Regions from separate parts of the Azospirillum sp. Marseille-Q6669 genome, predicted to be linked through region 2. Evidence: riboswitches for the same ligand, from Rfam matches in the RefSeq annotation. Region 2 holds a riboswitch; each other region holds the start of a gene.
What was found. Region 2 has a riboswitch for cobalamin ahead of cobW (cobalamin biosynthesis protein CobW). Riboswitches for the same ligand answer to the same signal wherever they lie in the genome.

Region 1 (9,584 bases), 530 kb from region 2:
CACGCCCAGCTTCAGTTCCGGTCGCGTCGGCAGCAGCCGGACCGCGATGTCCGCGGCCAGCGTCAGGCACGCCCCGGCGAGGCCCGCCAGCAGCAGCAGCCGTCCGGGCCGCGCCCCGGCCAGCGGGCGCATCAGGTGCGGCGCCACCAGCCCGACGAAGCCCACGGCGCCGGTGACCGAAACCGCGCTGCCCACCGCCAGCGCCGCCCCGGCGATCAGCCGGACGCGCAGCCCGGTGAGGTCGAAGCCCAGACTGCGCGCCGCGTCCTCCCCCAGGGTCAGCGCGTCGAGCGCGCGGGCGCCGGACAGGCAGAGCGCCCAGCCCGCCAGCATCGGCGGCAGGACGAGCCAGAGCTGGTCGGTGCCGCGGTCGGCCAGCGACCCCATCAGCCAGAACACGATCTCCAGCGCCGCGTAGGGGTTGGGAGCGAGGTTGAGGGCCAGCGCGGTCAGCGACCCGGCGAGGCTGTTGATGGCGATGCCGCCGATGACCAGCGCCGTCGTTCCGGCCCCCCGCGCCGCCATCAGGTTCAGCAGCACCGCGGCGGTGGCCGCTCCGGCCATGCCGCCGAGCGGCAGGGCCAGCGACAGCGCGGCGGACAGGCCGCTGTAGAAGACAATCACCGCGCCCAGCGCCGCGGCGCTCGACACGCCGACCAGCCCTGGCTCGGCCAGCGGGTTGCGCAGCCAGCCCTGCATCGCCGCCCCGGTCAGCCCCAGGCTGAAGCCGACCAGCAGGCCCAGCAGGGCGCGCGGCAGGCGCAGTTCGCCCAGCACCAGCGCGGCCAGGGTCGGGCGACCGGCGAGCCAGTCGGACAAAGCGGCGCCCAGGTCGAACGGCACATAGCCGACCGCCGCCGACACCGCGCAGAGCACCAGCGCCAGACCCGTCAGCCCGGCGACCAGGGCGGGGTAGGGGATGCGCGACTCCCACGTCGCAGCAGCCGTCATGGCACGGCCTCCCGCGCAGCGGCCAGCCGTTCCGCGGCCTCGGCGATCTGCAGGCCGGGGCAGGTCCACAGGCGGGAGGGCAGCGACAGCGTGCGGACCGGACGCTCCAAAGCCTTCAGGGCCGGGTGGTGCAGCAGGGCGCCGGCCAGCGACGGCGGCGCGTCGGGTGCGGCGTCGATGATCAGCACGTCCGCCCCGCCCAGAATGATGGCCTCCAGCGGCAGGGCGCCCTGGCTGCCCAGCGGCAGGCGGTCGGCCATGTTCTCCAGCCCGGCGCGGCTCAGGAGTTCGTCGACCAGCGACCCGGACCCGGCGACGAAACCGTTGGGGCGCAGCACCACCGCGGTCGCGCGCGGCCCCGGCGCCGCGGGGGGCAGGGCGTCGAGGCGGGAGAGCAGGTCGGCGACCAGCGCCTCCCCCCGGTCCGGCTCGCCGACGGCGCGGGCGAGGCCGCGGATCTGCTCCGCCACCCCCGCCACGCTCTGCGGGACGTCCAGCTCCAGCAGCGGCGCGTCCAGCCGCGTCAGCAGCCCGACCGCGACCCGCGTGGTGTAGCGCCCGGCGACGATCAGGTCGGGGTTGAGCGGCAGGATTTCCTCCGCCGTCCCGTGGTTGACCAGCACCCCCGCCGCCAGCGCCGCGACGGTGGAGGCGCGGGGATCGCGCGCCAGCCACGTGACCGCGGCGAGGCGCTCCGGCCCGACGAGCCGCAACAGCAGCTCGTCGGCGCAGAGATTCAGGGAGACGATGCGCTGTGGTTTGATGGGCGGCTTTGCGGGCGGCGCCTCCCACGCCGCCGCCGGCCCTCCCGCGATCAGCAGGAGGGCGGCGGCCAGCCCGAGACGGAAGGGCCTCACAGCGACAGCCGCAGCCCGAGATACCCGGCCCGTCCCGGGGCGCCGTAGGTCCAGACCTCCTGGTACCGGCGGTCGAACAGGTTCTCCACGCGCCCGAAGAGTTCGACCCCCTCGGACAGCGCGTAGGACCCGGCCATGTTGACCAGCGTGTAGGGGGCGAGGCTCACGACCTGCCGGTTGTAGAAGGGGTCGTAGGCCCAGTCGCTGGACCGACCGTTGTAGACGACGCCGAGGTTGGCGTTCGCCCGGTCCTCCAGGAAGCGGTGATTGACGGTCAGGCTGGCGAGCTGCTTGGGCCGGCGCACCAGCTCCGCCCCCGTGGAATCCTCGCCGTCGGTCCAGGTGTAGGAGCCGCGGACGGTCAACCGGTCGATCGGCTCCACCGACAGGCCAAGCTCGAAGCCGCGGATGTGGGACTCGCCCGGCATGTTGACGGAGGTCCGCCCGGTGCCGGTGATGAGGTCGCGGATGCGCTGGTCGAACCACGTGCCGTCCACGGAGGCCCGCGTCCCCCACAGCGACTGATCGAAACCGGCGTCCCAGCCGCGCGCCCGTTCCGGCTTCAGGGTCGGGTTGCCGGCGTAGGTGGCGGTGTAGCCGTACAGCTCGAACAGGGTGGGATTCTTGACGCCGGTGCCGTAGGAGGCGCGCAGCTTCGTCCCGCTGTCTTCGATCAGATAGGCCGCCGTGGTGCGCCATGTGGTGGCGTCGCGGAACAGGTCGTTCCCGTCGTGGCGGACGCTGCCGGTCAGGGTCAGCCGGTCGAACAGGCCCAGCTTGTACTGGCCCACCAGCCCGGTGGAGCCGATGGAACGGTCGAAGCTGGAGAAGCTGCTGCGGCTGATCGCCTTGTCCTCCTCATGCTCCACGGCGGCGGTCAGCACATGGTCGGCGGGGCCGCTGTTCAGAGTGAGGTTGGTCTGATAGTCGGCCTTGGTCTTGCGCCCGTCGTAGCGGCTGGTCACCGTCTTGGCGTCGTCGCGGTAATCGCGCTGCTGGCGGCCATGGGTCAGGCCGACGATGTGCTCCCACTTTCCGTCGAGAAGGGCGATCTTGCCCTGGACTCGCCCGAAATATTGCTCCCCGGCGGTGCTGGTCCCGTCATCGACGGCGCCGCGCCCGCCGACGAAACCGTCGGTGTCGGCGTGGAAGCGGGTGTAGCGGCCGGTCACCGCGATCTCGCTGCGCTCGGTCGGGCGGACGGCGGCGTTTCCGGTCAGCGTGCCGTTGCGGTAGCCGTCCTTCTCCGGGTTGCCGAGCCGCGTGTCGGCGACCGACACGCCGTCGCTGGTGACGCCCTGGCCGCTGAGGAACAGGTCGTAGCGGTCGGTCCCGGTGCCGAAGGAGGCCCGCCCGGCGGCGGTGCCGAAGGACCCGCCCTCGACGGCGGCGCGGAACCGGGGGGCGCCGGCGCCGCGGCGGGTCACGATGTTGACGACGCCGCCGACCGCGTCGGAGCCGTAAAGCGCGCTCTGCGGGCCGCGCAGCACCTCGACGCGCTCCACGTCGCCGGCCAGCAGGTTGGCGAAGTCGTATTCGGAGCCGGACGCCGGATCGTTCACCTCGATCCCGTCGATCAGGACGAGCGTCTGGTTGCCCTCCGACCCGCGGATGCGGAGCTGGGTCAGGGTGCCCATCGGGCCGGTGCGGTTGACGGCGACGCCGGGCACCGCGCGCAGCGCGTCGGACAGCAGACGGGTCTGGCGCTGCTCCAATTCCTGGCGGGTGATGACGGTCAGGGCGCTGCCGGTTTCCTCGGCGGCCGTGGGGACGCGGTTGGCGATCACCGAGACCGGCGGAAGCATCGTGATGGTGGTGGAATCGGCGAAGGCCGATAGGGGAAGCGCAAGGCTTCCCAGAAGGGCGGCGAAAGACGCCGTCCGGTGAAGGCGGGGAACGCGGACACTCATTGAGACCTCGGGCGGGACGCCGGTGGCACGTCACCGCGAACGAAGTCCCACCGGACGCTCCGCGAACGGACTCCCGGTTCGACGACCTTCGGTGCACCCCGCCCGAACGTGTTCGCGTGTGACCACGACTGACGGCAGGTCTCCTGGCTCGCGGGTTATCGTCGGCCCATCGCCTTCCCAGGATCGCGATCCCAGTGGCATTCCGATGGACGACTCGCCGCTTACAGTTGCGGGGGCAGCCCCGGCGTAGGACCCTCGCACGACCAATCGCCGTGGGGTCCGCACCGTGTTCCCATTTTCAGCCCTTTCGGGCAACCGTCGGGTGCGAAGCTACGCGGGCGGAACGGCTCCGGTCAAGCCGCAATCCGCCCGTCCTCGCCCGGCTGCTGTCAGAGCGTGGTTCTCGGCCCGATCGCCGCCCCATCCGGCATGGGCGGTACCATTTCCTTGCAATTGCCGACGCAATAGGTCTGCGCCTCGATCCGGCCGCCGCAGGATTTGTAGCAATCATTGTAATCGGAGGAGCAGGTGAGGTTGCTGTAGCAGCTGGGGTCCCGGTCGAAATCGCTGAACGTCTTGATCTTCTTCTTGTCCACATCTTTGGGCAAGGAACGGAGATAGGACTGATATTCGCCCTGGGCGCGGGTCGTCGCCTCGGCCCGGCAGGTCTGAACGGCCAGTTCCTTTGCGGATTGGCAGATCGTCTGTGCCTGCTTGCACTGGGCGACACAGAGCTTTCCCGCCTCGCTGACGGGTGGAAAATAGCTTGCGACCGTCTCGAAACGCGGGCCGCAACCGGCCAATCCGGCCGCCAGCAGGCAGCCGAGCAGAATGGAACGCCGCATCATTGTGGGTGTCCTGCCGTGAATTTCCGTCAATCGCTACGAACAACCCGCCGGTGCGGAATCATCCATGGGCAATGCGGAATTCGCAAAGCCGGCTCCCGTCTGGAAATCCGGCAACCCTTGGGCGATCAACCGGCTGGTGTCGGCGCCTGCGGCCTTCGCATCGATCACGGCCCGCAAAGGCCACTTCCCCCTCTTGTCGACGGGCGGGGGCCTGACTACATGACGGTTGAGGTCCGGGCCCCTCTGGCAGCGTCGCCCGGCGCTGTGATGTCGGACTTCCCATAGAGCCGTTGCCTTGGCGCGGCCTTGCGGAAGCTGGCCCTGTTCTTCCCCCTGGGTCCCGCTCCCCCACAAGGTCCACCGCCGGACGACGGCACCCGACGGGCCTTTGGGAGACATCGACATGGACCGCACCGAACCAACATCCTGACCGACCGCCACGTCTCCACGGCAAACGATGGAGGCGGGTGTCCTGACGCGCCGCGGCCGAGCCGTCGTGTGCGCTTTTCCGGTGACCGCAGACCTTGCGGTCACGATTCCAGTCCGGGCCCCTCTGGCCGATGCGTCCCGCCGTGGCGCATCGGTGATGTCGGACTGCTCATGTGACGATCGAAGTCTCCGCTTGCGGGAGCGGAGGGCATGAAGCAAGGGACAGTTCCATGGACCAAATCGTTTTAATGTGGGCCGGCTTCGCCGTCTTCGTTGGCGTGCTTTTGGCCTTTGATCTTGGTGTATTTTCCAAGAAATCCCATGTGATCTCCGGCCGCGAGGCGCTGATGCGCTGCGCGGCCTATTCCACGCTGGCGATGATTTTCGCTGCCGGCGTCTTTCATTTCCAGGGCTCCGAGAAAGGGCTGGAGTTCCTGACCGGCTACCTGATCGAATACAGCCTGAGCGTCGACAACATCTTCGTCATCGCGCTGATCTTCACCCATTTCGCGGTGCCGCCGCAGTACCAGCACCGGGTGCTGTTCTGGGGCATCCTGGGCGCGCTGGTGATGCGCGGCGTGCTGATCGTGGCGGGGACGGCGCTGATCCAGGAATTCCACTGGATCATTTACATCTTCGGCGCCTTCCTGATCTTCAGCGGCATCAAGATGCTGATGTCGGTGGACGACGAGCCGGACATGGAGAACAACCGGATCGTCAAGTTCGTCCGCTCCCGCTTCCGCATGACCGACGGCTACGAGGGGCAGAAGTTCTTCGTGATGCGCGACGGCGTGCGGATGATGACGCCGCTGTTCCTCGTGCTGATTCTGATCGAGTTCACCGATCTGGTCTTCGCCGTGGACTCCATCCCGGCGGTCTTTTCGGTGACCACCGACCCGTTCATCGTCTGGACCTCCAACGTCTTCGCCATCCTCGGCCTGCGCGCCCTCTATTTCGCGTTGGCCTCGATCATCCACCGCTTCCATTACCTGAAATACGGCCTGTCGCTGGTTCTGGTGGTGGTCGGCGCCAAGATGATGATGGTGGACATCTACAAAATGCCGACGGCGGTGGCGCTGGGCATCACGGCCTTCCTGGTCGGTGGCTCCATCGTCTTCTCGATGCTGAAGACCCGCGCCGAATCGGCACCGGGTGCCGCGGACGGCGAGGCCCGCCGCTGGTGGGTGCCCGGCAGCCCGGCGAAGGGGGCCGGGGGCTCCACTCCGGCCTCCTCCAGCGAGGCGGCCGCGGTGTCCTCGGACGGCAAGGGCCAGTAACACGCCCGCTTCACGGGCAGACGAGAAAGGCGGGGCGTCCGATCCGGTGGATCGGGCGCCCCGTGCGTTTCCGGGCGAGGGCATCCGCAAAAGTAGTAATACCGGCTGGGCAGCGACGATGATGTGGATGTGCGGGGTGGATCGCGCCCCGCTTGGCGGTTGACGCCAATCCTTTCCAACCCACGGAAGAGACATCCATGTTTGCCAGCACGCAGTTTATCGGCACGCAACCGGCCTCCATCTCCCTTTCCGCTCTCCCCGTCCCGTCGGGACCTTTGTCCGGCCTGCTTCATGCCGCCCGCGACGAACTCGTCGGCTTGGCGGCCGGCCGGGGGGTGGCGCTCTCCGTCGAATTCGACATGCCGGCGCTGGTGCGCGTCAACGAGGCGGCGGTGGCCGCGGGCTCCTGGGAGCCGATGCTTCCGGCGGCCCATCCGGCCTGCCGTTCCCTGATGCCGGCCAACGCCTTCTGGATCTGCGGGAGAGCCTCCTCCGGCGACGTGGTCACCGCCCAGGCCGGGCTGCTCTACGATTGCACGACGCAGTCCATCGGCGACCGCTTCAACGCCATGACGGTGTTCTACGACGAGCCCGCCGTGCAGGCTCCGGAGGGCGAATGGTGCACCTGCACGTCCGACACCGCCAATGGTACGCGGGGGCAGGTGGTGTGGACGAACGCGGGATGGACGCGACCCGATTTCCAGGGCCGCGGCCTGTTCCCGATTTGCCAGCGGGTGAACAAGCTGGCGGCGTGGCTGCTGTGGTCGCCGACCTGGTTCATCTCGGTCGTCGATCCGGATATCGTTCCGGTCTGGGCGGAGCGGAAGATGGGGCCGCGCCACATCGACGACGAGCCGGCCATCACCTACAACCAGATCGGCCTGAAGACGCTGCCGATGCACCTCGTGCGCTTCAGCCGCGCGCAGTTCCTGGGCGATCTGGCGCAGCTCGCCGCGGACCTCGCCCAGGCGGCCTGAAGGGCCGGTTCATCCGGCTCAGGAATCGATCAGCGCCAGCAGGGCCTGACGGCGATGGCCCAGTGACCAGCCGAACAGGAGGTGCCGGTAATTGACGGGCGGCCGGGGAAGTCCGGTGATCACCAGATGGTTGTACACCGGCTCCCCGCCCTCCACCGCCTCCCGGTATTGCGCGTCGATGGCCTGGGCGTAGGCGCCGTGCACGTCTTCGAGGTGGGGCTTGCCGATGTTCTGGTCGGCCCAGCGGTCGCCGAAGACCCGGCGGGTCGGCTCCCCGATGTAGCGGAAGCACAGCGGTCCGCCGTCCCGCGCCGTCAGGATGACGCAGCGCGGCAGCAGACCTGTGCTTTTCAGGTCGTCGTGCAGGCCCGGGCCGAAGGTCGGGTGCCGCTTCCACAAGGCGACCATGTCCTGGTGCCAGTCCAGCGCCGTTCGCAAGGGCTGGCGGTGGATGTCGACATGGGTTTCCGCCGGTTGCTGGGGCGGCGGGGCGCCGTGGCCGCCGCGCAGGATGTTCACCAAGCCACGGGCAAGCGGCCAGGACCTGCGGTCCCTGCCGGTGCGATCCTTCAAGGAAGCGGTCAGTGACGGCGTGATGGGCAAGGCGTCCGTCACTCCCCGACCCCTTTCCTCGGCGACAGAAACTCCGACGCCATCGCCTGATAGATCCGCCGCGCCGCGTCCAGGGCCACGCTTCCCGCCTTGGCTCCGGCGGCGAGCATCCGCTCGGTCGGCTTGCTCGGCAGGGCCTTCGGCATCGCCGCCTCGAAGGCGTCGGCCGCGCTGTCGAAGCGGGCGACGGCTTCCCGCAGCGCCATACGCTCCAGGACCGCCACGGCATCGTTCAGCAGAGGGGCCACCCTGTCGGCGCGGTTCCCCTGGTCGGCCATCGCGGTGCGGCACGCCCGCAATTTGGCGAGAACACCCTCCAAGCCTTGCGCGGGGGTCGCCGCCATGGCGTCCAGGGCTTGATGGAGGTCCGCGTCCCGCGCGGCGCGGTCCTGCGCCATCGTTTGCACATGCCGCTCCAGGCGGATCAACGCGTGATCGCGGTCGGGCGCGGGGGGCGCGGCTGGGCCGATGCCCGCATGATCGGCGGCGGATTGAAGCCGGTCGAGGAACAAGGCCACACCCTCCCCGAGGGCCAGGGCCTTGGTGTCCTCGACGATTCCCTCCTGGCAGAGGGCGTGGGCAAGGCGCGCCTCGCGCGCCGTCGTCAAGGGGAGCTGCCGGATCATCAGACTCGACAATTCGCGGATGCCGCCGTTCAGGAGGTCGAAGGCGTGGGGGCCGCTCGGCGGGTTGGCGACGATGTCGGACATCCCCTCCGCGGCCCGGGTGAACAGCGTGTCGCGCCGATCGAACGCCGTGTTCAGATCGAGAGCGGCGTCCGACCCGCCGCCGCCGTTCGGTCGTCCAGAGCGCATCCTGCCTGCCTTTCCGTGGTCCTGAAGACGATGGCCCGCCAACTCTGGTCTGTCCGCCGCAGGACATGCCTCAACGGATGGGCATGGCAGTATTTCACAATGCGGAGTTGTCAACAACCCGTGCGTTCAATTGGTCGGGATGTGTGCGCTGAATGAATGCGCATCAAAGCTGCGACCGGGATCGTTGCGGCCGACGTGCCGTGGACACTTGGTCATCATGACGACGCTCTCCCCCTTGTTCGGTGCGTCGTCCTCTCCATATGCCATCCCAGTGGATGGTTATAGGATGGTGAAGGGATGTCTGAGAACGCCCGCGATCAGAAGCCGAAGGCCGGGGACAGCGAGAAGATCACGATCAATCTCGGCTATGTCGATCTCGGCCACATCGATCTGCTGGTGCAGGAGGGATTCTACGCGAACCGCACGGACCTCATCCGCACCGCCATCCGCAACCAGATCGACCGCCATGGCGACGCCTTGCGGCAGGCGGTGACGCGCAAGCGCGTCGATCTCGGCCTGCGCCATTACAGCCGCGGCGATCTGGAGGCGGCACGGGATGCCGGGGAGATGCTCGACATCCGTGTCCTCGGGCTGGCCACGATCGCCCAGGACGTCACCCCGGACCTCGCCCGCGCCACCATCGCTTCGATCGCCGTGCTGGGGGCGCTGCACGCCAGCAGCGCCGTCAAGGCGGCTCTTGCGGACCGCATGCGCTGAAGGCGCAAGGCCGCATTTCCGAAAGACGATTTCCGAAAGACGACGGGCGGGGCCATCCCGAACGCCCCCGTCCGAGCACAGAAAGCACCCGACATGACCGACCACATCCCTGCCGGAATGGCCGAGGCGTTGCGCCTCACCCGGGCCGGCGACCTCACCGGGGCAACCGCCCTCATTCAACGCCTGCTGCG
Region 2 (9,584 bases):
CCAGGCGAGGTCCAGGATGGTCTGCCGCAGCGTGCCCAGACGCCGCGGGTCCAGCCCAGTCGCCATCGAGTATTCATCGATGGCCGTTTCAAGCGCGGCAAGGTCGCCGTGCAGCCCGGCCTCGACCGGCGACGGGGTCAGATGGCCGATCAGGACGGCGCCCAGCCGGCGGCGCGCCTGCACACCCTCGCCGGGGTTGTTGACGATGAAGGGGTAGAGGCAGGGCAGGGGACCGGCGACGATCTCCGGCCAGCAGTCGGCGGACAGGGCGACGGCTTTGCCCGGCAGCCATTCCAGCGTCCCATGCGCCCCCACCTGCACCAGCGCGTGGACGCCCAGAACATGGCGGAGCCAGAGGTGGAAGGCATAATAGCCGTGGCTGGGTGGCGTCTCCGGATCGTGGTGCTGGGTGGTGGTCAGCGGGCCGTGACCGCGGCTCGGCTGCACGGCGACGGCGACGTTGCCGCAGGTCAGCACCGTGAAGCGGAAGGCGGTGCCGTCGGAATGCGGGTCGGCCCCCTCGTCGCCCCAGGTGGCGGCGATGCGGCCACGGACCTCGGCGGGGGCGAGGCGGCGGTAGTCCTCCAAACTCAGCGCGGCGGTCGTGCCGCCAGTCAGCGTCTCCATCAGGGCGGCGGACCCGGCGGGAAGCCCGTCCAGCGCGTAGCCCTCGGCGCGCAGCCGCTCCAGGATGCTGACGACGCTCGCTGGGGTGTCGAGGCCGACCGCGTGCCCGATGCCGCCGCCCGGCCCCGGATAGTCGGACAGCACCAGCGCCAGCTTGCGCCCGGCCCGCGGGGTGGCGCCCAGCCGAACCCAGGCGGCGGCCAGATCGGCGGCGAAGGCCACCCGGTCGGGCACCGGGCGAATCAGCGTCGGAGCGAACTCCAGGTCGGGGTCCAGCGCCCCTTCGGCCTTGAAGGCGATGGCACGGGTCAGGATGCGCCCGTCCATCTCCGGCAGCACGACGTTCATGGCGAGGTCGGACGGCCCCATGCCGCGGGCGGAGCCGCGCCAGCCCTCCTCCGGCGTGGTGGACAGCACCGCTTGCAACACCGGTGTGCCGTTGGCCTCCAGCGGCGACCCGTCCTCGCGCGCCGCCGAGAAGCCGGTCAGGTTCATCACGACGGCGGCGTCGCGGGCGGTCAGGGTGGCGCGCATCCAGGCGGCGCAGTCCGGCTCCTTCAGGCTCGCCACGAACAGCGGCAGCGGGGCGAGGCCGCGCGCGGCCAGCGCGTCGCACAGCGCGTGCACCGGTTCCAGATCGCCGGCCAGCAGGTGGGAGCGGTAGAAGACGACCGGCGCGCATGGCCCGGTGACGTGGCCGGACCAGCCCTCATAGACGCCGAAGCGGGGGACCGGCGCCGGCTCGCGCCAGGGGCGGTCCTGCCCGCTCAGAGTGGCGGCGTAGGCCAGCAGGTTGGCCATGTTGTCCGGCCCGCCCTCGGTGAAACCGCGCCACAGCCGCTGCGCGGCCTTGGCCGGAACCGTGCCGTAGCCTTCCAGGGCGGGGTTCGGCTGGGCGCAGCCGGGCAGCACGGCCAGCGCCACTCCGGATTCCCGGCAGGCGGCGGCGACATGGTCCAGCCCGTAGCGCCAGTAGCCCGCCCCGCCGAGCAGGCGCAGCACGACCAGCTTCGCCTTGCGGATCACGGAGTCGACGTAGAGATCCACCGACAGCGGGTGCCCCAGCCGCGCGAGATTCGCCAGCCGGAGGGTCGGCATTGTGTCGCGGTGGCGCTTCCAGCAGGCGGCGAGCGCCGTCAGGTCGCTGTCGGAGAAGGACAGAACGACGAGGTCCGCCGGACTCTGCCCCAGATCCACGGCCTGGGGGCCGGCGTCGAGGTCTTCCTGGCGGGCGGCGAGTAGGTGCATGACCGAGAGCTTTTCGAAATGTCCCTCTCCCCTCTGGGGAGAGGGCTAGGGTCAGGGGGGGCGCGTGGCGGAACGTCCGGCGTAAGCGCACCCCCCTCACCGGCCCTGCGGGCCACCCTCTCCCCAGAGGGGAGAGGGTTGTGAAGGCCAAAAATCACTCCAGCGCCGCGGTCACGGCGTCGCGGTCCAGGCCCGTCTCGCCGATCACCACCAGACGGCTGCGGCGCGGCTCGTCGGGCTTCCAGAAGCGGTCGAAATGGGTCTGGATGCGCGTCCCTACGCCCTGCACCAGAAGGCGCATCGGCTTGCCCGGCACGTCGATGAAGCCCTTCAGGCGCAGCACTCCATGGGCGGCGGCGACCCGCTCCAGCGTCTTCGCCAGCGCCGCCGGGTCGGGCTGCGGGCCGAGTTCCACGACGAAGCTGGTGAAATCGTCGTGATCGTGACCCTCCTCCTCGTCATGGTGGCTGGGGCGGTTGGCGAGGTCGTCCTCGGCCCCGGCCCCGACGCCGAGAAGCACCACCGGATCGACCTTGCCGTTGCTGGCGCGCAGGATCTTGGCCTCGCGCCCAGTGCCGCCCTCTGCCATGGCGGCGCGGATCAGGTCCTCGACCTTCGCCAGATCGGCGGCCTCGACCAGATCGGTCTTGTTCACCACGATCAGGTCGGCGCAGAGGAGCTGGTCCTCGAATACCTCCTCCACCGGCGTCTCGTGGTCGAGCTGTCCGGCCTCGGCGGCCTGGGCGGCCAGCGCCGCCGGATCGGGGGCGAAGCGGCCCTCCGCGGCGGCGGCGGCGTCGACCACCGCGACCACCCCGTCCACCGTCACCCGCGTCTTGATCGCCGGCCAGTGGAAGGCCTGGACGAGCGGCTTCGGCAGGGCAAGGCCGCTCGTCTCAATGATGATGTGCTCCGGCGGCTGGGGGCGCGACAGCAGCTTCTCGATGGCCGGGACGAAGTCGTCGGCGACGGTGCAGCACAGGCAGCCGTTCGCCAGCTCGATCACGTCGTCCTCGGTGCAGGTCGGGTCGCCGCAGGCGCGCAGGATCTCGCCGTCGATGCCGACATCGCCGAACTCGTTGATGATCAGCGCCAGACGGCGCCCGCCGGCCTGCTCCAGCAGGCTGCGGATCAGCGTCGTCTTGCCGGCGCCGAGAAAGCCGGTGATGACGGTGGCCGGGGTCTTCCCGGCGGACGGACGGAGGGCGGCGCGATGCGTCATGATCTGGTTTCCCTGTCTCCGCCACACCCGGCGGATTGGATGAGTTTCGGTCTGGCGGCAGGTTTCCTGGCTCGCGGGTCGTTGCCGCGCCTCCCGCCTTCCCGGCCTGTCGGCCCGTGGCATTTCCGGAGGCGGACTCGCCGCATACAGTTGCGGGGGCAGCCGCGGCCTTGGACCCCATCCGGATCCGCACCGCATTCCCTATTATCCCCGCGCCTTCACGGCGGACGGGGCACCGTCGGGGGCGCAGAATTGCAGGCGGACCCCCGATTTGCAAGCGGCCATTTGGCGCCCGGATAGCGTGCCATCGAACCCGGAACGGTCCGCCCATCCCGCCGTTGGTGTGTCGGAAGATCGGTACAGTCTGTCTGGAAAGCTGACACTCCGAACCGCGTGCGATGCTGTCGCCGCCTTTGATGAATTCAACAGTTTCAATGAACTAACGAATTTCCCCGCAATTGGCATGCCCTGTGCTTATATCAGCTCAACCAAAAACGCGGACCGGCAGACGACGCGGACGAACAGGGAGGGAAAAGCGGCACCCATGGCCGACGACATCATTCTGGAAGCGCGCGGACTCTCGAAGGAGTTCAAGGGCTTCATCGCGGTGAAGGAGGTGAACCTCCAGGTTCGCCGCGGCACGATCCACGCGCTGATCGGCCCGAACGGCGCCGGCAAGAGCACGGTCTTCAACCTGCTGACCAAGTTCCTGACGCCGACGCGCGGCCAGATCCTCTACAAGGGGCGCGACATCACCGCCATGAAGCCCGCCGACGTGGCGCTGCTCGGCATGGTGCGCTCCTTCCAGATCTCCGCGGTCTTCCCGCACCTCAGCGTCCTGGAGAATGTCCGCGTCGCGTTGCAGCGCCCGCGCGGCACCAGCTTCCATTTCTGGAAGCCGGAGGCCAGCCTGCACGACCTGCACGACCGCGCCGAGGAACTCATCGAGGCGGTGAACCTGACCCCCTGGGCCGGCCACACCGCCGCCGAGCTGCCCTACGGCCGCAAGCGTGCGCTGGAGATCGCCACGACGCTGGCGCTCGACCCGGAGGTGATGCTGCTCGACGAGCCGCTGGCCGGCATGGGCCACGAGGACATCGAGGGCACCGCCGCCCTCATCAAGCGCGTCTCCGCCGACCGCACCATTCTGATGGTGGAGCACAACCTGTCGGTCGTTGCCCACCTGTCGGACACCATCACCGTGCTCCGCCGCGGCGAGATCCTGGCCGAGGGCGCATACGACGTCGTATCGCGCAACCCGCAGGTCATGGAAGCCTATATGGGGACGGGTGAGGTGGGCCATGCCTGACGGTGCGACCGTGAAGACCGCGATGCTGGAGATCCGCGACCTCCAGGCCTTCTACGGCGAAAGCCACGTGCTGCACGGCGTCAACATCGACGTGCGCCAGGGCGAGGTGGTGACCCTGCTGGGCCGCAACGGCGCCGGTAAGACGACCACCATGCGCTCCATCATGGGCATCGTCGGCAAGCGCAACGGCTCGATCCGCTTCCAGGGCAAGGAGCTGATCGGCATGGCGCAGCACAAGATCCCCCGCCTCGGCATCGGCTATGTCCCGGAGGAGCGCGGCATCTTCGCCTCGCTCAGCGTGGACGAGAACCTGATGCTGCCGCCGGTGGTGAAGTCGGGCGGCATGACCGTGCCGCAGATCTACGAGCTGTTCCCCAACCTCCAGGGCCGCGGCACCACCCAGGGCACGCGCTTGTCCGGCGGTGAGCAGCAGATGCTGGCCATCGCGCGCATCCTGCGCACCGGCGCCGACCTGATCCTTCTCGATGAGCCGACCGAGGGCCTCGCCCCCGTCATCATCGAGCAGATCGGCGTGGCGGTGCGCAAGCTGAAGCAGCGCGGCTTCACCATCGTCTTGGTGGAGCAGAATTTCCGCTTCGCCGCGACCATCGCCGACCGCCATTACGTGATGGAGGAAGGCCATGTCGTGGACATGATCCCCAACGACCAGCTCGCCCAGAACATGGACAAGCTGCACACCTATCTGGGTGTCTGACCCGTTAACCCCCCCCTCTGCTGAACACACTCAAAACAAAGCCAATCGAAGGGAGTTTGAAATGCTCAAGACGTTGCTTTGCGGGACCGCATTGCTGGCGCTGACCGCCGGGGCCGCGCACGCCCAGGTCTCCAACAACGTGATCAAGATCGGCGTGATGAACGACCGGTCCGGCATCTACGCCGACCTCGCCGGCGAAGGCTCGGCCATCGCCGCTCGTCTGGCGGCTGAGGAGTTCGGCGGCAAGATCGCCGGCGCGCCGATCGAGATCGTCGTCGCCGATCACCAGAACAAGGCCGACATCGCCGCCAACACGGCGCGCGAGTGGATCGACGCCGGCAACGTGGACGTCATCGCCGACGTGCCGAACTCCGCCGCGGCGCTGGCCGTCCAGGGCATCACCAAGGACAAGAAGCGCATCTTCCTGATGTCCGGCCCGGGCTCGACCGACCTCAGCGGCAAGTCCTGCAGCCCCTACGGCTTCCAGTGGACCTACGACAACTACGCCATGGCCGCCGGCACCGCCCGCGCGCTGGTCGAACAGGGCAAGAAGAACTGGTACTTCATCACCGCGGACTACGCCTTCGGCCACTCGCTGGAGGATGAGACCTCGAAGATGGTCAAGCAGCTCGACGGCAAGGTCGCGGGCAACGTCCGCCATCCGCTGGGCAACGCCGACTTCTCGTCCTACCTGCTTCAGGCCCAGGCCTCGAAGGCCGACGTGATCGGCCTCGCCAACGCGGGCGGCGACGCCACCAACGCCGTCAAGCAGGCGTCGGAGTTCGGCATCACCCAGTCGGGCCAGAGCCTCGCCGGGCTGCTGCTGTTCATCAGCGACATCCACGCGCTGGGCCTCCAGGCCTCCCAGGGCCTGCTGCTGACCACCGGTTTCTACTGGGACACGGACGAGCAGACTCGCGAGTGGACGAAGAAGTTCGAGGCCAAGGCTGGCCGCAAGCCGACCATGGTCCAGGCCGGCGTCTACTCCGCCGTCCGCCACTATCTGAAGGCGGTCGAGGCCGTCGGCTCGGACGATGCGGACAAGGTCGCCGCCAAGATGCGCGAGACCACGGTCAGCGACATGTTCACCAAGAACGGCAAGATCGCCGCGAACGGCCGCATGTTCCACGACATGTATCTGGCCCAGGTGAAGACCCCGGGCGAGTCCAAGGCTCCCTGGGACTACTACAAGATCGTGAAGACCATCCCGGCCGAGCAGGCGTTCCTCGACCCGGCCAAGAGCGGTTGTTCGCTGGTGAAGTAAGGTTCTGAAACGGGCACCCCTTCCGGCCTCCCCCCGCTTTGCAGGGGGAGGGTTGGGTGGGGGCCCACCCCAAGCACCCAATCAAAAAATCAAAAGTCCGATACACAGGGAGGGACGGTCATGTTCGACTTGCTGGGGGTGCCGCCCCAGGTCCTGTTCGGCCAGCTTCTGCTCGGCCTCATCAACGGGTCCTTCTACGCGCTGCTCAGCCTTGGGCTGGCGGTCATCTTCGGCATGCTGAACGTCATCAACTTCGCCCACGGCGCGCTCTACATGATCGGCGCCTTCGTGGCGTGGCTGCTGCTGACGAAGCTCGGCCTCGGTTACTGGTGGGCGCTGGGCCTGTCGCCGCTGATCGTCGGGTTGCTGGGCGTGGTTCTCGAAAAGACCATGCTGTCGCGCCTCTACAAGCTCGACCATCTCTACGGCCTGCTGCTGACCTTCGGCCTCGCCCTGATCATGGAAGGCGCCTTCCGCCATTTCTACGGCGTGTCGGGCCAGCCCTATCCGATCCCGGACGCGCTCAAGGGCGGCCAGAACCTCGGCTTCATGTTCCTGCCCAACTACCGCGGCTGGGTCGTCGTCGCCTCGCTGATCGTCTGCTTCGGGACGTGGTTCGCCATCGAGCGGACGCGGCTCGGCGCCTACCTGCGCGCTGCCACGGAAAACCCGGTGCTGGTCCAGGCCTTCGGCATCAACGTGCCGGTGATGATCACCGCCACCTACGGCTTCGGCGTCGCGCTGGCCGGACTCGCCGGCGTGCTGGCGGCACCCATTTATCAGGTGTCGCCCCTGATGGGCTCCAACCTGATCATCGTCGTCTTCGCGGTGGTGGTGATCGGCGGCATGGGCTCCATCCTCGGCGCCATCGTCACCGGCCTGGGGCTGGGGCTGCTGGAGGGCCTGACCAAGGTCTTCTACCCCGAAGCCTCCAACATCGTGGTGTTCGTCGTGATGGCGATCGTCCTTCTCATCAAGCCTGCGGGCCTCTTCGGACGGGAGCGCTGAGCCATGGCCACCCAAAGCAAGACGACCGGCATCAAAGCGGCCGACACCCAGACGACCACCATCGCGCTGCGCCGTCCGGGGCAGGACAGCACCCGCAACGCCATCATCCTCGGCATCGGGCTGTTGATCGCGCTGGCCGCACCCTACGTGCTGTACCCCGTCTTCGTGATGAAGGTGCTGTGCTTCGCGCTGTTCGCCTGCGCCTTCAACCTGCTGATCGGTTTCGCCGGCCTGCTCAGCTTCGGCCACGCCGCCTTCTTCGGCGGGGCGGCCTACATCACCGCCCATTCCGCCAAGGTCTGGGGGCTGGGGCCGGAGGTCAGCATCCTGCTCGGCATGGGCTTCTCCGCGCTGCTGGGCCTCGCCTTCGGCGCGCTGGCGATCCGCCGTCAGGGCATCTACTTCGCCATGATCACGCTGGCGCTGTCGCAGATGGTCTTCTTCATGGCGTTGCAGCTCAAGTTCACGGGCGGCGAGGACGGCATCCAGGCGGTGCCGCGCGGGCATCTGTTCGGGGTGATCGACCTGAACCAGCCGTTGGCCATGTACTACTTCGTGCTGGCGGTGTTCCTGGTCGGCTTCGCGGTGGTCTGGCGCGCCGTGCACTCCCCCTTCGGCCAGGTTTTGAAGGCGATCCGCGAGAACGAGCCGCGCGCCGTGTCGCTCGGCTACCGGACGGAGCGCTACAAGCTGTTGGCCTTCGTGTTGTCGGCGAGCCTCGCCGGTCTGGCCGGCGGGACCAAGGCGCTGGTCTTCCAGCTCGCCTCGCTGACCGACGTGACGTGGCAGATGTCGGGCGAGGTGGTGCTGATGACGCTGCTCGGTGGCATGGGCACGCTGCTCGGCCCGGTGGTGGGGGCGGCCATCGTCGTCACGCTGGAAAGCTATCTGGCCGCCACCAGCATGCCGGTTCCGGTGGTGATCGGCGCCATCTTCGTGGTCTGCGTGCTGGTCTTCCGCCGTGGTATCGTGGGCGAACTCCAGGCCCGCTTCGGCCGTCGCTGAACGTCAAGAACCGAACGGCATAAAAAGCCAAAATCAGGAACCGCAAGATGGATCAACCGCCCCCTGGTCAATTGCTTTCTGATCAGCCGCTTTCTGATCAGCCGTTGTGGACCCCGTCGGAGGCGCGCGTGGCCGCCTCCAACCTGACGGCTTTCCGGCAGGCCGCGAGCGCCCGCTTCGGGCTGCGGCTGGACGATTACGACGCGCTCTACGACTGGTCGGTCGCCGGCAAGGAGGATTTCTGGCGCTTCCTGTGGGAGTGGGCCGGACTCAAGGGCGATCTCGGCGGCGTGGCCCTGGCCGATGGCGACAAGATGCCCGGCGCCCGCTGGTTCCCCGAGGCCAGCCTGAACTACGCCGAGAACATGCTCGCCAACGCGCCGGAGGGCGAGGCTGTCGTCTTCTGGGCCGAGGACAAGGTCAAGCGCCGCTGGTCCGGCTCCGATCTGAAGGCCGAGGTGTCCCGCCTCCAGCAGGCGCTCAAGGCCGCCGGCGTCGGCAAGGGCGACCGCGTCGCCGCCGTCGTGCCCAACATGCCCGAGACGCTGGCCGCCATGCTCGCCACGGCCAGCCTGGGGGCCATCTGGTCCTCCTGCTCCCCCGACTTCGGCGCCCAGGGCATCACCGACCGCTTCGGCCAGATCGAGCCGACCGTCCTCTTCGCCCCCGACGCCTACTGGTACAACGGCAAGAGCCACGACATCCGGGCCAAGATCGCCCAGGTGCTGACCGAGCTGCCCACCGTCAAGGCCGCGGTCATCATCCCCTACGTCAACGAGACGCCGGACGTCTCGGCCATCCGCGGCGGCGTCACCTGGGGCGACTTCATCGCGCCCTTCGCGGCGGCGGAACCGAGCTTCGAGCGGGTGGCCTTCAACCACCCGCTGTTCATCCTCTATTCGTCGGGCACCACCGGCAAGCCCAAGTGCATCGTCCACGGCACCGGCGGCACGCTGCTCCAGCATGTCAAGGAGCACCGGCTGCACAGCGACGTGAGGCCGGGCGACCGGGTGTTCTACTACACCACCTGCGGCTGGATGATGTGGAACTGGCTGGTCTCCGGGTTGGCTGCCGGGGCGACGCTGCTGCTCTACGACGGCTCACCCTTCGCGCCGGACGGCAACATCCTGTTCGACTACGCCGACGCCGAGGGGATGACGCTGTTCGGCACCTCGGCCAAGTTCAT
Region 3 (9,584 bases), on a different contig from region 2:
TGACCGGCACGGCGGAAGCCGGCAGCATCGTCACCGTCACCGTCGGTGGGGCGAAATACACCGCCATGGCGACCGGCGGAAACTGGTCCATCGACCTTGCCACCGCGACGCCGGTAACCGGTTCGTTGAACCTCAACGCCAATGGCACGAACGCCGTCTCTGCCACCGCCACCGACGCGGCGGGCAACACGTCGTCCGCCGGCACCCAATCGTTGACCATCGACACCACGCTGCCTAGCGCTCCGGCGGTGACCAGCGCCGCGCTGAGCAACAGCACGACGCCGACCCTCACCGGCTTGGCCGAGGCCGGCAGCACCGTCACCGTCACGGTGGGCGGCGCTACCTACACCACGACGGCGACGGGTGGGCGTTGGTCCATCGACCTCGCCACGGCGACGCCAACCATCGGCTCGCTCAGCCTCAACGCCAACGGCGCCAACCCGATCTCTGCGACGGCGACCGATGCCTCGGGCAATGTCTCGGCGCCGGGCACGCAGTCGCTGACCATCGACACGACAGCGCCGGACGCTCCGAACGTCACCACGGTGCTGAGCAACAGCACGACGCCGACCCTCACCGGCTTGGCCGAGGCCGGCAGCACCGTCACCGTCACGGTGGGCGGCGCTACCTACACCACGACGGCGACGGGTGGGCGTTGGTCCATCGACCTCGCCACGGCGACGCCAACCATCGGCTCGCTCAGCCTCAACCCGAACGGTGCCAATCCCGTCTCGGCCACCGCCACCGATGCTGCGGGCAACACCTCGATCCTGGCACGCAGTCGCTGACCATCGACACCACGGCGCCCAATGCTCCGGCGGTGACCAGTGCGGCGCTGAGCAACAGCACGACCCCGACTGTTGCGGGCACGGCGGAGGCTGGCAGCACCGTCACCGTCATGGTGGGTGGGGCGACCTACACCACCACCGCGACGGGTGGAAACTGGTCCATCAACCTCGCTACCGCGACGCCGACCGCTGGCTCGTTGAACCTCAACGCCAGCGGCGCCAATCCCGTCTCGGCCACCGCCACCGATGCCGCGGGCAACGTCTCGGCGCCGGGCACCCAATCGCTGACCATCGACACCACGCTGCCCGATGCGCCGACCGTCGCCACGGCGCTGAGCAACAGCACCACCCCGACCCTCACCGGCACGGCCGAAGCCGGGGCGACGGTGACGGTCACGGTGGGCGGCGCCACCTACACCACCACCGCGACCGGCGGGAACTGGTCCATCGACCTCGCCACGGCGACGCCGACCGCCGGTTCGCTGAGCCTGAACGCCAACGGCGCCAACCCGGTCTCGGCCACGGCGACCGATGCCTCGGGCAATGTCTCGGCGCCGGGCACCCAATCGCTGACCATCGACACCACGCTGCCCGATGCGCCGACCGTCACCACGGCGCTGAGCAACAGCACCACCCCGCCCCTCACCGGTTCGGCCGAGGCCGGCAGCACCGTCACCGTCACGGTGGGCGGCGCCACCTACACCACCACCGCCACGAACGGCGGCGCCTGGAGCCTCGACCTCGCCACGGCCACACCGGTCACCGGCACGCTGAGCCTCAACGCCAACGGCGCCAACCCCGTCTCGGCCACCGCCACCGACGCGGCGGGCAACACCTCGATCCCTGGCACGCAGTCGCTGACCGTCGACACCACCCCGCCGACGGCCACCGTGCTGTTCGAGGACGACAGCATCGACGCCATCGAGCAGTCCAGCACCGCCTTCACCATCAGCGGCGGCGAGGCCGGGACCAGCTTCACCTGGACGATCACCTCGACCGGCGGCGGCCAGGTCACCGGCAGCGGCGTGATGAGCGGTCCGACCATGCGGGTGACCGGGCTGGACCTCTCCGGCCTGGGCGACGGCACGCTCACCCTGACCCTCGGCCTGACCGACCCGGCGGGCAACGCCTCGCCGCCCTTCACCGCGGCGACGCAGAAGCTCACCGCCACCGCGGAGAAGCCCGCCCCGGTCGCCCCGCCGCCGACGGCCACCGTGGACGGCGCCACCGTCAACGGCTCGATCATCACCGGCAGCGACGGCAAGCGCGTCACCACCGTGACCATCGCGGCGACCAACAGCAACCGCGTGGAAGACACCAGCACCGCCAACGCCGACCTCGCCGACGTGCCGGTGGTGCGCGAGCAGGTGGTCGACCGGCAGACCGGTGCGGTGTCCACCGTCACCACCCTGACGGTCAGCGTCTCCAACGGCGTGGCCGTCACCACCAGCGGCAGCGCCGAGCGGCAGACCGCCGCGGAGGCGCAGACCGGGCTGACCGGTCTGATCGCCGCCATCGAGGCGCGCACCGACGCCGGCACGGCCTCGCGCGGCAACCTGACCGGCGGCGGCGACGGCTTCCTCTCGGTGCTTTCCGCCCAGGCCCAGCTCCTGGTGCGCGCCATCGACTTCAGCACGCCGGGTGCGACCGCCGGCCAGGCGGTGCAGACCAAGGTGACCGGCAACACGCTGGGCGGCACCGGGGTCGCCAGCACGGCGCCGACCGCGGTGGTGCTCAACACCTCGGCGGCGGCGGGTCCGGTGACCATCCAGCTCGACAACGTCGAATTCGCGGCGGTGGTCGGCAACGCCACGCTGGTCGGCGGCGACGGCGAGCAGATCGTCTACGGCGACGACCACCAGCAGTACATGTACCTGGGGGCCGGCGACGACATCCTGCACGGCGGCGGCGGCAACGACACGATCGCCAGCGCCGGCGGCAACGACACGCTGTACGGCGACGACGGCGACGACGTGGTGATGGGCGGCGAGGGCGACGACTGGCTGTTCGGCGGCGAGGGCAACGACCTGGTCGGCGGCGGCGTCGGCAACGACGCGCTGTTCGGCGGGACGGGCCGCGACATCCTGTTCGGCGAGGACGGCGACGACACGCTGACCGGCGAGGAGGGCGAGGACACGCTGTCCGGCGGGGCGGGCAACGACCTGCTGTTCGGCGGGGCTGGCAACGACTTCCTGATCGGCGACGCGGGCGACGACACGATCAGCGGCGGGGCTGGCAACGACGTGGCGCTGGGCGGGGCGGGGCGCGACCTGATCGGTCTCGGCGCGGGCGACGACCTGGCCAGCGGCGACGGCGGCGACGACACGCTGTTCGGCGAGGACGGCAACGACACGCTGTTCGGCGGGGCGGGCAACGACCTGCTGAACGGCGGGTCGGGCAACGACGTGCTGTTCGCCGACGGCGGTGCGGACACGCTGTGGGGTGGCGCCGGGGCGGACGTCTTCGCCTTCGGGCGGGCGTCGGGCGGATCGGTGGTGATGGACTTCCAGGCGGGTGTGGACCGTCTGGCGCTCTACGACGCCAGCATGGACCTCGGCGCGGTGATCCGCTCGGCGCGGGTGGAGGGCGGCAACACCACCCTCGACGTCGGCGGAGGCAACCGCATCACCATCCTCGGCCAGACCGGCAACGTCGCCGGCTGGTTCGGCTGAGGACGCATACACGCGATACGAAACGGCGGGTGCCGGGGCCTTTGGGCTTCGGCACCCGCCGTTCTGCGTCGGCTTCCCCGAGCGGAGGGGGGCGGACTAATCCGTAGGGGTCTTTGCCGCCGCGGGGTTATCGGTTGGATGATGGTTTACCCGATCGAACGAATCCCCGGAGCCATTCCGCCATGCCGACATTGCCGCACGGATCGCCCGACCGCGGGCTGAAGCCGTTCATCCTCGCCATTCATCGCGAAGCGCTGGAAACCGCCGCGGCCAAGGGGCTGACCGGCACTCTGGCGCAGGTCGCCGCTCTCCAGGACACCGCCAGCCTCGCCTCGGCCAAGGCCGGGCGTCTCGTCACGGAGGAGGAGGTGATGCGCCTGCTGCTTCGGGAGCGCCGCGCCCGTAAGATCCATGAGGCAATGGGAACCGCACCGGTCGCACCGGTCGCACCGGTCCGGAAGCCGGTGGCGGCCCCGTCCCGATTCCGCCTGGGGCGCTGGCGGACCGTGGCGATGGGCATGGCCCTCTCGGCGTCCGCCGGACTGGCTGGAAAGGTCCGCTTGTAGGAAACGGGCGGTGTGCGGTCCGCCGGTACCGAGTGAGTACGCCCATTGCCCTGTTGAGTGAGGCGCGGGGCGCACTGAGGCTGTCGCTTCCCCGCTGTTCGGCACGAAACACACAATGGGAGGTCTCATGTCCGTTCGCCTGGATCGCCGCCAATTGCTGCTCTCCGCCGGAGCCGCCGCGCTGGTGCTGGCCGTGGCGCCGCGCTTCGTCCTGGCCCAAACAACAGGGACCCAAACAACAGGGGGCCAGACACCGGGCGGCAAGGGATTCACGCTGCCGCCGCTGCCCTACGCGCCCGCCGCGCTGGAACCGCACATCGACGCGACGACCATGAGCGTGCATCACGGCAAGCACCATCAGGCTTATGTCGACAACCTCAACAAGGCGCTCGCCAACCACGGCGACCTTCAGGCGATGCCGCTGGCCGACCTGCTGAAGCGCGTCCCGGAACTGCCGGAAAGCATCCGCACCGCGGTGCGCAACAACGGTGGCGGGCACGCCAACCACAGCATGTTCTGGAGCATCATGGGGCCGAAGGCGGGCGGTGCCCCAGACGGCGAGGTCGGAGCGGCCATCGCGCGCGACTTCGGCAGCTTCGACGACTTCAAGACCCGCTTCAACACGGCGGGGGCCGGGCAGTTCGGCAGCGGCTGGGTCTTCGTCACCGCCGACCCGTCGTCGGGCAAACTCGCCATCGCCGCCCGCCCGAACCAGGATTCGCCGGCCATGGAGGGGGTGCCCGTGCTGATGGGCAACGACGTGTGGGAGCACGCCTATTACCTGAAGTACCAGAATCGGCGCGCCGACTATCTGGCGGCCTGGTGGAACGTCGTCGACTGGGGCGCGGTGAACCGCCGCTACGCGGCGATCCGCAAGGGCGAACTGGTGATCTGAGCGGCCAGCCTGACCTAAAACGGAAAAGGGCGGCGGGGATGTCCCCGCCGCCCTTCCTGCGAACCGTCTGGTCCAGTGGCCCGATCAGGCGCCCTGGTGCAGGCGGACGTTGAACAGCGGGCCCTGGCTCTGGCGGCGCAGCGCCTTGGCGACAGCCAGCACGGCGAGGTCGGCCAGCGGCTCGACAATGATGACGGTCATGTAGGCGGCGCCGAAGGAGGCGACCTCCGTCATGGTCTCGGCGGTGAAGCCGTGTCCGTAGAAGGCCCAGAAGGCCACCCAGGCGACGATGCCGCCCTGGTAGGCGGTGGAGAGGGCGAGCGCCTGCGAGTACTTCAGGTCGACATAGGGGGTGGCGTCCGGAACGATCCGCTTCGCCAGCAGGCTGATGCCCCACAGCGGGACCAGCAGCGTGGTGACGTTCATGCCGTACTGCGGCAGGTCGAACGGCGCGAAGAACAGGCCCTGGATCAGCAGGCCGGCGGCGAGGCCGATGGAGGCCGCACCGGCTCCGAACATCAGGAGCAGCGTCGAACCGAGGATCAGGTGAACCTCCGACACGCCCACGGGGTGGTGCGGGAACACCTCGAAGAAGCTGAAGACCAGCGCGGTGGCGATCAGGCTGCGCAGCACCAGCGGCGCGACCCCGCCGTTGTTGCGGACGTCGTCGCGCGCCAGCTTGCCGGCCATCGCGAAGCCGCCGGCGGCCGTCGCGTAGCTGAGAGCGATCTTGGCGCCGTCCACGACGCCGGGTTCGATGTGCATGCTCTATGCCCTTTCCGAGTCTGCCATGCGTTGGGAGGGCGTCGTTGCTGGCAGGCACCGGCATCGCAACCCCCTTGGTCCCCTTGGATGGGCGCACCGGAGGGACGGCTTGCGGAAGACGGGCGGCCTTTAGGCCGGACATCGGCAAGCGACCACCGGGGCACCCCGCCCGAGGACGTACGTTCGGTTACGGCAGGTCTCCTGGCTTGCGGGTCAAGGCGGCATCGTCCGGCCTTCCCGGCGCCCGTTCCCGCAGGCGGCGCCAGTGACACGGAAAGGACGAGGCCGCTCACCGCTCACAGTTGCGGGGGCAGCGCCGGATTTGCCGTTTCCCCCCGATCGGGGCGACGCACCGGCTTCCCTCTTAGCCCCGCGACCGGAGGGCGCGGGGAACCATAACCGGCGCCAGGGTAGGGGCGGGGTCCCCCGCCGTCAAGAGGGGGATGGCGACCCATCGGGGGAGTCGCACGGCTTCCTTGACACCGCTCCCGCGGAACCGACAAGGTCCGGCGGACTGCGCGAGGCCGGATCAACGGGCGAAGGACGGGGTTGCGGGCATGCTACCGGTTCATTTCCTGACCATCGTGCTGAACGGCGATCCCTTCATCCGCTACCACCTGGAGGTTTTCCGCCAACTTCCCTTTCCCTGGCATTGGCACGTCGTGGAAGGGGTGGCGGAGCAGGTCCGCGACTCCTCCTGGTGCGCGCAGCGGGGTGGGCGCGTTCCGCAGGACCTTCACCGCGACGGCCGCAGCAGCGACGGGACGTCGGCGTATCTCGACCGCATCGCCGCGGAGGAGCCCGGGCGCGTGTCGGTCTACCGCAAGCCGCCCGGCATGTTCTGGCAGGGCAAGGTGGAGATGGTGACCGCGCCGCTTGCCGCCATGACGGAGGAATGCCTGCTCTGGCAGGTCGATGCGGACGAGCTTTGGACGGCGGAGCAGATCACCCGGGCGCGCCGGATGTTCCTCGATTCGCCGTCGCGCACGGCGGCGCTGTACCTCTGCCACTTCTTCGTCGGCCCATCCTTGGTCCTCGACCGGCTGGACCAGTACGGCAATTACCGCGCCTACGAATGGCTGCGCACATGGCGGTACCGGCCGGGGGATTTCTGGCACTCACACGTCCCGCCCCGGCTGATGCGCCCGCAAGCCGATGGCGCCGCCGTCGATCTCGGCGCGACCAACCCCTTCCTGCACGAGGAGACGGCGGCGGGCGGGCTGGTCTTCCAGCATTTCGCCTACGCGACGCGGGAGCAGGTCGCGTTCAAGGAAATCTATTACGGCTACGACGGCGCGGTCGAGCGGTGGGACGCCCTGCAGACGGCGGGTCGAGCGGTCGGCAGCGGCACCCTTCCGCTGCGCGATTTCTTCCCCTGGGTGACCGACGCGGCGACCGTCGCCCGCGCCGAGCACGCCATGGTGGAGCCGCTGGCGCGCCCGGACGCCGACGGAGCCTGGGGCTTCGTACCGCCGGCGCGGGGCGCTTCGACCGCTCCGGCGGTGGCGCTGCTGCGGGGCTCAGGCCCCGCCGTTCGCCGCCGCACGCTCGTCCCTGGCGAACCGCCGCCGTTCCCGACCGACCTGATCCGAAGCGTCGGCGTGTTCCTGCTGGACGGTTTGGGTGCGGTGCTGCGGGCGTCCGGCTTCCTGCGGGAGTTGCGGCGGGCCTTGCCGCGGGCTCGAATCACCGTCTTCGCGACATCGGACGCGGAGGCGGTGCTCGCCCTCTGCCCCTACGTCAACCAGCGGGTCAACCTGCCGCCGCTGAAGGGACGGGCGCCCGACGACGCGCTGGTGACCGCCGTGCGCCAGGAGATCGGCCAGCAGTTCAGCGGCGCGTTCGATCTCACGATCAATCCCGGCCGGGGTGAGGACGCCAGCTTCGCCAACCGCCTGATGCAGGATACGGGGGCGCTGCTCCGCCTCGGTTGCAGGGTCGGCCGGCCGGTGCGCGGCTATTACGCCGACGCCTTCCTGACCCACGTCGCGCCGGCTCCCGCCGGCCTGCTGGGGGCGCTGACCGCCGGGGAGCCTGACCCCGCCACGGAGGTCTGGACCTCCCCTGCCGGCGAGCGGGCCGCCGTCGCGCTTCTGGCCGAGGGCGTTCCGGCGCGCTGGCGCTGCGCGGTCGGCCTGTCCGCGTCCGTCGGCACCGGCAGCCTGTCGGAGCTGTGCCGCCGCCTTGCCGCGCGCGGCGACACCGCCATGATCCTGGTCGGCGAGGAGGCCGCCAGGGGAGCCGCGGCGCGCATCGCCGGGGAGGCGGGGGGCGCCTGCGTGAACGCGGTCGGGCGGCTGGGTTTCGACGGGCTGTGCGCCCTGCTGCGGCGCTGCGACCTGTTCGTCGGGACCGGCGCCCCGGCGGAGGACATCGCCGTCGCGGCCGGGCTTCCCATGGTGGGAACCGGCCCGGAGCACGGCGATCCGACCGCCGGGGCGATGGAGAGCGCCATTACGGCTTGGCTGGCCGGCCGCACGTACTGACAAGCGTTCCCACCCGGCCTGTGAGATCCGAGAGGGGAAGCGTGGAAAAACGGAGGGACGGGCGCGCAAGGCGCTTGTGTTGGCGCGTTTGCGCCGCAATGATCCGCCCCCACCGAATCCCGGACGGCCGCAAGCGGCGCGCCGCAGCGGGGCAAAACCATGGATTGAATCCGGCGGCCCGGTAAGCACACGATGCGCAGAGCAGTCATGAAACCCCGTGCGGATTGGCGTCCGGGGCTCCGCAAATACCCCTACGGCGTCCGCGCCATGAGCGCCGGCGCCTTCTGGCGCGAGGATGTGCGGTACGAGTTCTCCGCCCATCAGATCGACCTGATCGAAAGCGTCGCCGACGAGCTGCACACCATGCTGCGCGAGGCGCTGCGCGCGACGGTGGACGGGCGGGCGCTGGCCCGGCTGGGGGTCCGCGGCGGCGTGGCGCGGCTGCTCGAAGCCTCCTGGAACGACTATTGGGCCGCGGGGCGCCTGAACGAGCGGGCCGGCGGGCTGATCGGGCGGCTGACGCTGGCCTATGACGGGCGCGATTCGGTCAAGCTGCTGGCCTGCAACTACGACACCCCGGAAGGCCTGTTCGCCGCCTCGATCATCCAGCGCAACTGGCGCGAGGCCCTGATGGGCGATGCCAATCAGTTCAACGGTTTGCACGAGGGGCTGGTGGAGCGCTGGGAGGAGCTGGCGGCGGGCATGCCGGGCCGTGGGCTCGTCCATCTGGCCTGTGCCACCCCCGACCCGATGCGCGAGAGCGAGCTGGTCTATCTGGCCGCCACCGCGGCGGAGGCCGGGATCGCCACGCATCTGCTGCCGCTGCAGAGCCTGGGCTGGGACGGCCAGCGCTTCATCGACGACGAGGGGCGGGCGGCCTCCTGGCTGGCGAAGATCTACCCCTGGCAGGGGCTGGCCGACGACGCCTTCCTGCAGAAGCTGCGCATGGGCGGCATGAGCATGCTGTCCCCGCTGTGGTGCTGGCCGATGTCGAACCACGGGCTTCTGGCGACGCTGTGGTCGCTCTACCCGCGCCACCCGAACCTGTGCCGCGCCGCGCTCGACCCCGAGGAACTGGCGGGCTGCGACGCGGTGACCGAGCGCAGCCTGTTCGGGCTGGACGACGCGGCCCAGCGCATGACGGCGCACGGCCGCATCGTCTCGGACACCGGCGGCGCAGAGTATCCGGGGGGGCGGGTCTGGCTGGAAACCCCGCCGATCTTCGAGGAGGAGGGCGTCCACGCGCTCCTGCACTGCTGGATCATCGGGGACAAGTGCCTGGGCATGTCGGTCCGTGAATCGGCGGACCCGCGGGTCGGCCCCGACGCGGCGATGGTGCCGCACATCTTCCGCGGCTGACGGGCTTTCACGGGGTGGAAGGAGCCCGCCCTGTTCCAGCGGGGCGCAGGGCG

Region 1: it holds a riboswitch for cobalamin, as region 2 does, so the genes downstream of both, ACWPXE_RS06940 (TonB-dependent receptor plug domain-containing protein) here and cobW (cobalamin biosynthesis protein CobW) in region 2, are expected to answer to the same signal.
Region 3: it holds a riboswitch for cobalamin, as region 2 does, so the genes downstream of both, ACWPXE_RS28930 (energy-coupling factor ABC transporter permease) here and cobW (cobalamin biosynthesis protein CobW) in region 2, are expected to answer to the same signal.

The regions. Positions count from the first base shown of each region.
Region 1 is NZ_CBCOOP010000001.1:1,571,521-1,581,104, reverse strand. Features, by position in the region: gene ACWPXE_RS06950 (FecCD family ABC transporter permease) at 1-951, opposite strand, end outside; gene ACWPXE_RS06945 (ABC transporter substrate-binding protein) at 948-1,808, opposite strand; gene ACWPXE_RS06940 (TonB-dependent receptor plug domain-containing protein) at 1,805-3,718, opposite strand; cobalamin riboswitch at 3,835-4,053, opposite strand; gene ACWPXE_RS06935 (hypothetical protein) at 4,108-4,566, opposite strand; gene ACWPXE_RS06930 (TerC family protein) at 5,226-6,272, shown strand; gene ACWPXE_RS06925 (hypothetical protein) at 6,470-7,249, shown strand; gene ACWPXE_RS06920 (hypothetical protein) at 7,268-7,864, opposite strand; gene ACWPXE_RS06915 (hypothetical protein) at 7,861-8,676, opposite strand; gene ACWPXE_RS06910 (CopG family transcriptional regulator) at 8,974-9,393, shown strand; gene ACWPXE_RS06905 (extracellular catalytic domain type 1 short-chain-length polyhydroxyalkanoate depolymerase) at 9,487-9,584, shown strand, end outside.
Region 2 is NZ_CBCOOP010000001.1:2,104,363-2,113,946, forward strand. Features, by position in the region: gene cobN (cobaltochelatase subunit CobN) at 1-1,875, opposite strand, end outside; gene cobW (cobalamin biosynthesis protein CobW) at 2,030-3,097, opposite strand; cobalamin riboswitch at 3,137-3,352, opposite strand; gene ACWPXE_RS09300 (ABC transporter ATP-binding protein) at 3,642-4,406, shown strand; gene ACWPXE_RS09305 (ABC transporter ATP-binding protein) at 4,399-5,121, shown strand; gene ACWPXE_RS09310 (ABC transporter substrate-binding protein) at 5,183-6,385, shown strand; gene ACWPXE_RS09315 (branched-chain amino acid ABC transporter permease) at 6,506-7,393, shown strand; gene ACWPXE_RS09320 (branched-chain amino acid ABC transporter permease) at 7,397-8,398, shown strand; gene ACWPXE_RS09325 (acetoacetate--CoA ligase) at 8,446-9,584, shown strand, end outside.
Region 3 is NZ_CBCOOP010000006.1:70,354-79,937, reverse strand. Features, by position in the region: gene ACWPXE_RS28950 (Ig-like domain-containing protein) at 1-788, shown strand, start outside; gene ACWPXE_RS28945 (Ig-like domain-containing protein) at 821-3,460, shown strand; gene ACWPXE_RS28940 (hypothetical protein) at 3,643-4,026, shown strand; gene ACWPXE_RS28935 (superoxide dismutase) at 4,154-4,921, shown strand; gene ACWPXE_RS28930 (energy-coupling factor ABC transporter permease) at 5,006-5,686, opposite strand; cobalamin riboswitch at 5,861-6,099, opposite strand; gene ACWPXE_RS28925 (hypothetical protein) at 6,244-8,172, shown strand; gene ACWPXE_RS28920 (glutathionylspermidine synthase family protein) at 8,380-9,531, shown strand.